DNA from 2 places in the Pediococcus sp. EKM201D genome. Region 2 is predicted to be linked to the other one. Evidence: riboswitches for the same ligand, from Rfam matches in the RefSeq annotation. Region 2 holds a riboswitch; the other holds the start of a gene.

Region 1 (5,074 bases), on a different contig from region 2:
GATTAAAGGTGGCAGAGTGAAGTGAACTGGTAGCGCCGACGCCCAACCAAAACATGGTGCCTGGAAACTTGCTCAGCAAGAATCCGAAATCTTCGCCGGTCATTGCTGGTGGAGTTTTTTTAAACTTAATGGCCGAATCGCTTTGCATGAATTGAATTAATTCATGAGTTAAGGTTGGATCATTTTCTACTGGTAAATACCCACCTTGATTCATTTTGACCTCGACTTGGCAATTAAAGGCTTGGGCAGTTCCTTCACAAATTTGTTGAACGCGTTGTTGAATTAGAAGAATCATTTTCTGAGTTAATCCGCGAATAGTGCCCTCAATGACGGCTTGATCAGCAATAACATTTCGAACATTTCCAGCAGACACTTTTCCAAGGGTTAAAACCCCACCTTCGATGGGGTTGACATTACGAGCAACAATGGTTTGAAGCTGAGTAATTAAATAAGCTTGAGCAACAACCATATCATTTGCGTCTTGTGGATAGGCTGCATGTCCTCCTTTGCCGGTTAATTTAAGATTAACTTCTGTAGTTCCAGCAAACAGGGTTCCCATGCGGCAACCAATTACACCAGCTGGCAACGTTGGCGTACTATGGAGCCCGTAAAATTCGTTTGGTCTAAACTGATTGGTAAAAATATTTGCATTAAAAGCTCGAACCGATCCACTATGGCTCTCTTCTGCTGGCTGGAAAAAGAAGATTAGATTATCTTGCGGTTGATGGTTAGCAAAATATTCTAAGATGCCCAAGGCAACCGTCATGTGAATATCATGACCACAAGCGTGCATAATACCTGGAGTTTTGGAAGCGAAGTCAAGGCCAGTTTTTTCGTTGACAGGAAGTGCATCGATATCTGCTCGATATCCAATTGTTCGATGAGGATGCGAACCAGCAACTCGAACTAGTAAAGCGGTTGGTAGTTCGGGAATGGTTTTAATTTCAAGCAAGTTTTGCGGTAGCGAGCGGATAACGCTTAAAAGTAGGGCGTGGGTCTGGAATTCTTTTAGGGCTAATTCCGGTGATTCGTGAAACTGCCGCCTTATTCGAACTAAATTTAATGGTTCAATGGTCATTTTAAACACTTCCTTATAGGTTACGTAGTCCGTCTTCAAGCGCTGTTTTCTGGGAAGTTGTATTATCAACCCGTTTAATAATTTGAGCTGGTACCCCAGCAACTACTGTATGTGCAGGAACGTCTTTGGTAACTACTGCTCCGGCAGCAACAACAGCACCGGTTCCAACATGAACGCCTTCAACCACAACGGCATTGGCTCCAATCAAAACATGATCATCAATTTGAACGGGTTGAGCGGAAGCTGGTTCAATTACGCCAGCTAAGACGGCACCTGCACCAATATGACAATGTCGACCAACTAGAGCCCGCCCACCAAGGACGACGCCCATATCGATCATTGTTTCGGCCCCAATCTCAGCGCCGATATTAATAATAGCGCCCATCATGATAACTGCATTATTGCCAATTAAAACTTGATCACGGATGATAGCGCCTGGCTCAATTCGGGCATTGACTTCCTTTTTGTCCAGAAGAGGAACTGCAGAATTTCGACTATCGTTTTCGACTCGATAGTGTGTGATTTGAGAAGATGATTCTAATAGTGCTTTAACGTATTTCCATTCACCAAAAAGAGTTCCAGAAGTTGGTGAAATAAAAGCTTCAATTTCATTCGGTATTTGTAATTGATATAGTTTTTCTCCGGCAATAAACACTCGAACGGGGGTCTGCTTTTTGGAGTTTGAAATGGTGTTAATAATGGACTGGGTGTCAAGATTACTCATAGTAATTCCCCTTTCAATTTTCAATAATCTAAATCATTTTGTATCATATCTGCGTATGTTTCTCTTTGAATAACTAATTGAGCTTGGCTATTTTCAGCAAAGACAACTGCTGGACGAGGATTACGGTTATAGTTACTAGCCATTGAATACCCGTAAGCACCTGTTGCCAACATAACGAGTACATCACCGGTCTTAGTAGTAGGTAATGGAAGGTGGTTGATTAAGATGTCACCAGATTCACAGAATTTACCAGCTAAACGAACGGTTTCAATCGGAGGCTGGTTTGGATTTTCTGCAAGGACCGCCTCATAGTCAGCCTGGTAAAGTGCGGGCCGAATATTATCACCCATTCCGCCGTCAACAGCAACGTAAGGGGATAAACCAGGGACATCTTTTCGTGAACCGATTGTGTAAAGTGAAAAACCGGCTGGGCCAACAATGGAACGACCTGGCTCTATCCAAATGGTGGGAATGGGTTGTCCAAGCTTAGAGTACTGGACTTGAAGTTCATCTAAAATTTCACCGAGAAGAAGCTCGGGGGCAAGAGGATCATCCGCATGGGTATACTTAATTCCAAATCCACCACCGATATTTAAAATATCGGCTGTAAATTGGTATTTTTGAGACCAATTTGTTAATAAATTGACTAACTTTTTAACCTCTAATTTAAAACCTGTTACTTCAAAAATTTGTGAACCAATGTGGGCATGGATTCCTCGTAGATGGATTCGAGGGTTGTTTTGGGACAAGCGCATGGCTTTTAATGCTTGTCCTGAATCAATATCAAATCCAAATTTACTGTCAGTTTGACCGGTTTGAATATAGCTGTGAGTATGAGCAGAAACACCTGGTGTAACACGGAGCAACACATCAATTTGAGTATTATTTTCGTTCAAAACTTGATCGAGCAATTCTAATTCATGAAAATTATCTAAAATGATAGTTCCCACTCCTTTTTGGACGGCAAAATTCAACTCGGCGAGTGATTTGTTATTGCCATGGAAGCTAAGACTAGTAGAGGGGAAACCAGCGGCCAAAGCTGTAGCAATCTCACCTCCAGAAACGACATCGGAATGGGCATGTTCTTGCTTAACAACTTGGTAAATGGCTTTGCAACTAAAAGCCTTGGAAGCATAGCTGACGATGCCGCGTATACCACGGTCTTCAAATTCTTTTTGAAAGGCTTGAATTTGATTACGAATCATGGTGACGTCAAAAACCTGGAGTGGGGTCCCATATTGACGGGCAAGTTGAGTAGCGCTTAGGCCGCCTATGGTAACCTGATTAACGTTATTTACGGTGTATAAAGACATTCGTTTACCCCCTTTTCTAATTTAATTTTCACAAATTTATAATACTAAATGAATTTCGTCAAGCATAAAGTAAGGGGGTATATGTCATAAATTGTTGCTCTAAGTAGAAGTGATTTATGAAAAATTTATTTTTTTGCATTCTAGTACAGAATGAGTATAATAGGCTTAAATTAAAAAAGAGGTTGCGGAGATTAAAAGTACCTGAGGATAGAATGAAGGATTCGATATGCCCCAGCGAAAGGATGATCCGCCGAAATGAACATTGACCTTTCTCAATGTTTGTTGGGTCTTGAGATAACATCTCAAGGACTGTCGCTATCATGACTGATAGCGGGGTGCTTTTCAAATCAGACTAATGATTTAGCGATGTTAGTTAATTACTAGCGCCCATTTTCGTTTTTTTACGAATGGGCGTTTTTATTTTGGTTAGTTGGAAAGCTAGAACCTCGCAAAAGGAGACTAGTATGGTAAAAGTTGTTAAGTTTGGTGGTAGCTCTCTAGCTAACGCAGCGCAATATCAAAAAGTAATTGAAATCTTAAGAGCAGATCCCGAACGTCGAATTGTGGTCGTTTCAGCACCGGGGAAGCGTTTCAAAGATGATGTTAAGGTGACGGATCTATTAATCAAATATGCCAACGCATCTGGGGAGAACGTCAAAGTAGCACGTCAAGCAGTGCTAGACCGATATCAAGAAATTGCAGATGCATACCACGTTTCTGATTCGGATTTTGAACAAATCAATGTACATCTAATTGATTTAGCAAATTTGCACCACGCAAATAAAGCATGCCGTCTTGCTCATTTTAAGGCGGCAGGGGAGCGGTTAAACGCAATTTTAATGGCATTAGTTTTAAAAAAATTCAATGTTACTGCGCGATTTGTTGATCCGAAACAATTGGGCATAAAGGCACATGGTGACTATAATAACGCGATCTTAGACCAGCATTCATATGCTCAAATTGAGGCAGTTTGTTCAAATTTGCTGGATGAGGCGGAGTATCTTGTAGTTCCTGGTTTTTATGCATATAACCAAAATGGTGAGGTATGCACTTTCTCGCGGGGAGGGTCAGACATCACAGGGGCCATTCTCGCACGTGGTTTCCAAGCTCAGCTTTATGAAAATTTTACGGATGTGGATTCCATTTATTCGGCTGACCCTAAAATCATTGCCCAGCCACATCCAATTCGAGAAATGACTTACCGTGAGATGCGGGAACTTGCATATGCTGGATTTTCCGTTTTTCACGATGAAGCCATCATCCCAGCAATTGAAGCTCAAGTTCCAATTGTGATTAAAAACACGGATCATCCCAATTTACCAGGAACCGTAATTGAACCCGAACAAAATTATGCTTCTGATTTAGAAATAACAGGAGTGGCGAGCTCAAGTCGGTTTGCGGCTTTGTATATACACAAATATCTGTTGAATCGTGAAGTCGGTTTTACCTTGAAATTATTAAAAATTTTATATCGTTACGATATTAGTTACGAACATATGCCTTCTGGAATTGATGATTTAACAATTATTTTCAACCAGAATCAAATAACGGATGAAATTTTACCCAGTTTGTTATCCGATATTCGGGAAGAATTGCACACTGACCAGTTAGAATGGATTGATGATTATGCAATCTTAATGGTGGTTGGAGAGGGAATGCGTGACAAGGTCGGCGTTGTAGATCGAATTGTGAATGCTCTAGCACGAAAACAAATTGGAATTCAGATGATTAACCAAGGGGCTTCTAGAATCTCAACGATGCTCGGAGTTCATCAAAACCAAGTAAATCAAGCTGTTCGTGAAATTTACAGAGAATTTTTTAAAAACAAAGGTAGGGCAGACTGATGATTAAATTATTACGAGTACACGGATCAGAAAATTCATTTATATTACTTGATCAAGAACAACTCGAAATACCAATGAATCTAGACCAGTTAATTCAATTAGCAATTCAAGTTAC
Region 2 (5,074 bases):
TTCGTGATAGTATTCGTATAATGATGGATCATTTTCGATTTGTTCGAATGAACGACCGCGCTTTTTGATCCGTTTTAACATTGTATCAAACGAAATATCAATATGAACTAGTAAATCGGGATTCTTCTTATATGAAAGACGTGGCAACTCTTGCATCATATTTTTAAGTAACGAATCGTAAATATCCACTTCTGTATTAGTTGCTCGTCCTAAATCAGCGTTCAAATGGAACAAAAGTGAATCTTCATAAATCGAACGGTCCATAACACTACGAGCATCGCTATTAGCTTGCTTGATACTATCCATACGTTTATTCAAAAAGTAAATTTGAAGTAAGAACGCATAGCGTTTAGGATCTTTGTAGAAAAGTGGCAAAATTTTATTATCATCTACTGATTCGTAATAAGCATCACTTTCCCAGTGACTTGTTAATAATTCTGTAAGTGTTGTCTTTCCTGCGCCAATTGGGCCTGATAAAGCAATCATTATAAGAAATACCTCTTTTTTCGTTTTTTAGCACTACATATTGTACCACCAAACGACCCCAAAACAATATCTTGAAAAAATTATTCTTTCGTGATATCTGGACGCGATAAATCGATTTCTTCCAGCGGTATTAACTTCGTTTTATATCTAATTTTATAATAGGTATACAACACAATGAATAGCGGAATTGCCATGTACGTAATCCCAATTGCTTGCCAATCGAAATTAGCAATGGAATGAATATCTTGTCCCGCAATCACAATAATACTGAGAACAAAGGCAAAGAGTGGTCCAAATGGGAACCATTTTGCACGATATCTAAGTTCTGACACGTCATGTCCTTGTTTAATAAAAGCCCGACGGAACCGCCAATGAGCAATCGCAATACCGACCCAAGCCACAAAGCCAGTCAGTCCACTGGCAGCAACTAACCATATATAAATTTTAGGTCCCATAATACTGGAAATAAAGGTTAGCAATCCTACGATAGTTGTACCAAGTAAGGCCAGGTATGGGATTCCTCGCTTCGAAGTTTTACCAAAAATTTTGGCAGCAAATCCTTGTTTCGAAAGCGAATATAACATTCTAGTCGAGGCATACATCCCCGAATTAGCTGAGGATAGTACTGAGGTCAAAATAACCGCATTCATTACCCCAGCTGCTCCTGCTAGTCCTGCCCGACGGAACACAAGGGTAAATGGACTAATGGAAACATCACGGGCTGATGATCCTAATAAATTAGGGCTTGTATAAGGGATGATACAAGCAATCACAAAAATTGCTAAGATGTAAAATAGTAAAATTCGCCAAAATACTTGGCTAATGGCCTTCGGAACACTAGTTTCAGGTGTTTCAGATTCGCCAGCTGTAATTCCAATCAATTCTGTACCTTGAAACGAGAAACCAGCCACAACGAAAACACTAAGAATAGCAGGGATCCCACCCACAAACGGGGCTTTATGATACACAAAGTTTTCTAAATATGTGGCTTTACCTCCCATAATTCCAACAATGGTTAAAACTCCTACGACCAAAAATATAATAACCGTGACTAACTTAATTAAAGCAATCCAATATTCAGTCTCACCAAAAGCTTTAACCGTCAAAGCATTTACCAAGAAAACTAGCACTAGTGCCAACAGGCTCCAGATCCACCCCGGAGCGTGAGGAAACCAGAATTTCATAATCAAGGCAATGGTACTAATATCAACTGCAACCGTAATAGCCCAGTTAAACCAGTAATTCCATCCCATTGCAAAGCCAAAGGCTGGATCAACGTATTTAGTTGCGTACGTTGAAAACGAACCCGAAACCGGCATATAAGTCGCCATTTCTCCTAAACTAGTCATGAGGAAATAGACCATGACCCCCATCCCAACGTAAGCTAATAATGCACCACCGGGACCTGCAGTGGAGATTGCCGATCCACTGGCTACGAATAGTCCTGTACCAATACTTCCACCCAGTGAAATCATTGAAATATGTCGCGTCTTTAAGGCACGCTTAACCTGACTACCACCTTGTTCTGCCATAAGAAAACCTCCTATAAAATAAAAGAGGCGCTGTTGATTTTCAAAAAACAAAATAAAAAGCCTTTTTGTGAGCATTCCTACGCACAAAAAGACTGTTTAAAATCATTAGTCAAATCGTAGATAGCGCTCCGCAATTTTCATTGCGACAGTCTCTGGCTTATTCAACCAGAGCCCAAATCGTACATGAATAAGCATGTAGTCATTTCGGCCTCTTTTCCTTTCAATTCGGGTCATTGATGCTTAGTCATCTAGCCGGATCTACTAATAATTGAGGCAACCTCTTCTTTCGATGTGATTCAAATTATAACAAATCTGTTCAATTATTCAAGTAATTTTACATTTAATTCGTAGCGATACTCTTTTTGTGAGGATTGATCATAACCAGAGATTCCCGTGGTAATCTTTTCTAAACGCTTAAAACCATTGCGCTTTAGTACTTGCTGAGAGGCATAGTTGTCAATACAAACATTAGCAAAAACTTTAAAATCTCGTTTATTTCGATTTTTCAAGTTTTTAATTGCAAAATGTACTGCTTTTGACATAATACCTTGGTTCCAATACTCTTCACCCAATAAGTATCCTATTTCATATATATCTTCTGCAGCTGGCTGAAAAATAAAAATTCCGCCCACAACTTGGTCTGCTTCGTTGACGATTGCTAAAAAGCCTTGACGTCCAACCATCCCTTTAAACGCCATCCATTGTTCAAACGCGTTTGTCAGAATCTTCATCCCCGCTGATTTAGCAATCTTTCGATTATTAGCTAACGCCTGATAATTACTAAAATCATCTTCTAAAAAATATCTTAATTTAAACTTCATTTCGTAGTTCCTTACCTTTTCTTTGGTGAATAACAGTAAAAAGATTAAAATGTAACCAAATATATAATTCTCAAAAAGGAGTCAACATTATGGAAATTGTTAAAACTAAACTTAATCATACTAATTCTAAATCAAAAGCCGAATTAATTTCATATATATCGCCCAATTTAACTGATCAAAAAAGTCCATCTTTAATCTTTGTGCCCGGTGGATCCTACACCCACATCGATTTAGCTCAAGCTGAAAAAGTTGCCTTACGTCTGGAATCATTTGGTTACCAAGTCTCCGTTCTAAGGTACTCCTTGGTTGATGAAGTTCAGCCACTTTATCCAGCTCCCTTAATCGAATTAGCCGAAGCAATGGATATTACGCATCAAAACGCTGAAAAATGGCAGGTTGACGTTAATCAGATTATTTTAATGGGCTTCTCGGTTGGCGGTCATATCGTCAGCAATTTTAATAATAACTGGAATGCAGCCTGGCTTAGTTCACAAACCCATTTAGCATCAACTACATTGCAGCCTTTTGCAACCATTTTAGGTTTTCCTGTAATTACTCCTAATGATGGTTTTCCTGACGCTAAAACTTTAGCTAAATGGACCACCCATCCTCAACAATTAGCAGCTGATCAAAATGCCACTAAAGACAATGCCCCAACCTTCATTTGGGCAACGGCCGATGATCAGTTAGTTCCATCCCAAAATGCGGTTGATTACTTCTTAGCCCTTCAAGCTCTGCAGGTTCCAACAGAACTTCATCTTTACCAATATGGCCCTCATGGGATGGCTCTAGCCGATGAAACTACCGCCTATGATAACCATCACGTCGATCATCGGATTGCTACTTGGTTAACCACGGCGCTGGCCTGGTTGCATGAATTGAAATAAGTTCGTTATTAATGTCGATATACCAATTTTTTGTGTACTATTTGTTAAACTTTCTTAAACAAAGTTATAGATAATCCATTAATTTGGTATCATATTAATGATTGAATTTTTTAGTATAACTCGGAGGATAAGTTGCATGAATTCTGAATCACCCAGATCCAATTCAAGCCGATTCAGCAGAAACCGGTTCAATTACACACCTGATGACAATAATAACAATGGTGACAACGGTCAAAATAAACAAAACCAGCGCCGAAAACCACGAAAGAAACGACCTCGTAGAAAAAAAACCATCATTGTCGTTTCCATTATTGCTGTTATATTGGCTATCTTTGGGGTTAAGAAATGGTACGATGCCAAAAATGCTGTAGATTCGATTTTTGATAGTGCTAAAATCCAGAAATCACGTGATGTTTCAGCTACCTTAAAGCAAAGTAAACCAATTTCAATTTTGCTTTTAGGTACTGATACTGGGGCCCTCGGGCGTAATTATCGTGGCCGAACAGATACCATTATCGTGGCAACCTTGAATCCTAAAAAGAAAAAAATGACTTTAACTAGCATCCCTCGGGATACGGTTATGTCGATTCCTGGTTACTCAAATTATTCTCCTTCCAAGATTAACGCTGCTTATGATTTAGGTGGAGCCGGTACAGCAATCAAAGCTGTCGAAAAACTACTAAATATTCCCATTGATTATTACGGCTTAATTAACATGGGTGGCTTAGAAAAGATTGTTGACGGGGTTGGTGGAATCGATATCACTCCTAAATTAACCTTCAAATATGGACATGCCGACGTTACTAAAGGTAAAAAAATTCATCTAAATGGTAAGGCAGCACTGGATTATTCACGGATGCGTTATACCGATCCAAACGGTGACTATGGTCGTCAAACTCGTCAACGCCAAGTTTTAATGGCCATTTTACGTAAGAGTGATTCAATTACGGCTTTATTAAACCAAAATTTCTTAAATTCTCTTCAAAAACAAACTAAAACTGATTTAACATTTAATGAACTTTTAGCACTCTCGACTAATTATCGAGTTGCTACCCATCATTTAAAGTCTACTCACCTCCAAGGTAATGGTACTACCATCGATGGTGGTTCTTATGAATTAGTTTCTAAGAGCGAACGTCAGCGTGTTACTAATTTCATCCGTAAAGCCCTTGATTTATCTGCTAAAGAAACTGGGACAACTGGATTAAGCAGTATCTATACTGGCGAAGAAGATGATACCGATACTACCAATTCAGATACTAACAGTTCAGACACTACTAGCTCCTCCACTGAAGATTACGGAACCACAAGCGCATCTTCGGTGGAGACACCGGCTAGTGACACAACA

The links. A riboswitch is a leader RNA that binds a small molecule or an ion and turns the genes downstream of it on or off. The one in region 2 is predicted to bind lysine.
Region 1: another riboswitch for lysine. It lies ahead of HFC68_RS08005 (aspartate kinase); the one in region 2 lies ahead of HFC68_RS05985 (amino acid permease).

The regions. Positions count from the first base shown of each region.
Region 1 is NZ_JAALFK010000005.1:113,890-118,963, reverse strand. Features, by position in the region: gene HFC68_RS08020 (N-acetyldiaminopimelate deacetylase) at 1-1,078, opposite strand, end outside; gene dapD (2,3,4,5-tetrahydropyridine-2,6-dicarboxylate N-acetyltransferase) at 1,092-1,802, opposite strand; gene lysA (diaminopimelate decarboxylase) at 1,823-3,115, opposite strand; lysine riboswitch at 3,284-3,464, shown strand; gene HFC68_RS08005 (aspartate kinase) at 3,580-4,959, shown strand; gene dapF (diaminopimelate epimerase) at 4,959-5,074, shown strand, end outside.
Region 2 is NZ_JAALFK010000003.1:196,235-201,308, forward strand. Features, by position in the region: gene HFC68_RS05980 (deoxynucleoside kinase) at 1-486, opposite strand, end outside; gene HFC68_RS05985 (amino acid permease) at 567-2,018, opposite strand; lysine riboswitch at 2,132-2,309, opposite strand; gene HFC68_RS05990 (GNAT family N-acetyltransferase) at 2,339-2,839, opposite strand; gene HFC68_RS05995 (alpha/beta hydrolase) at 2,929-3,726, shown strand; gene HFC68_RS06000 (LCP family protein) at 3,863-5,074, shown strand, end outside.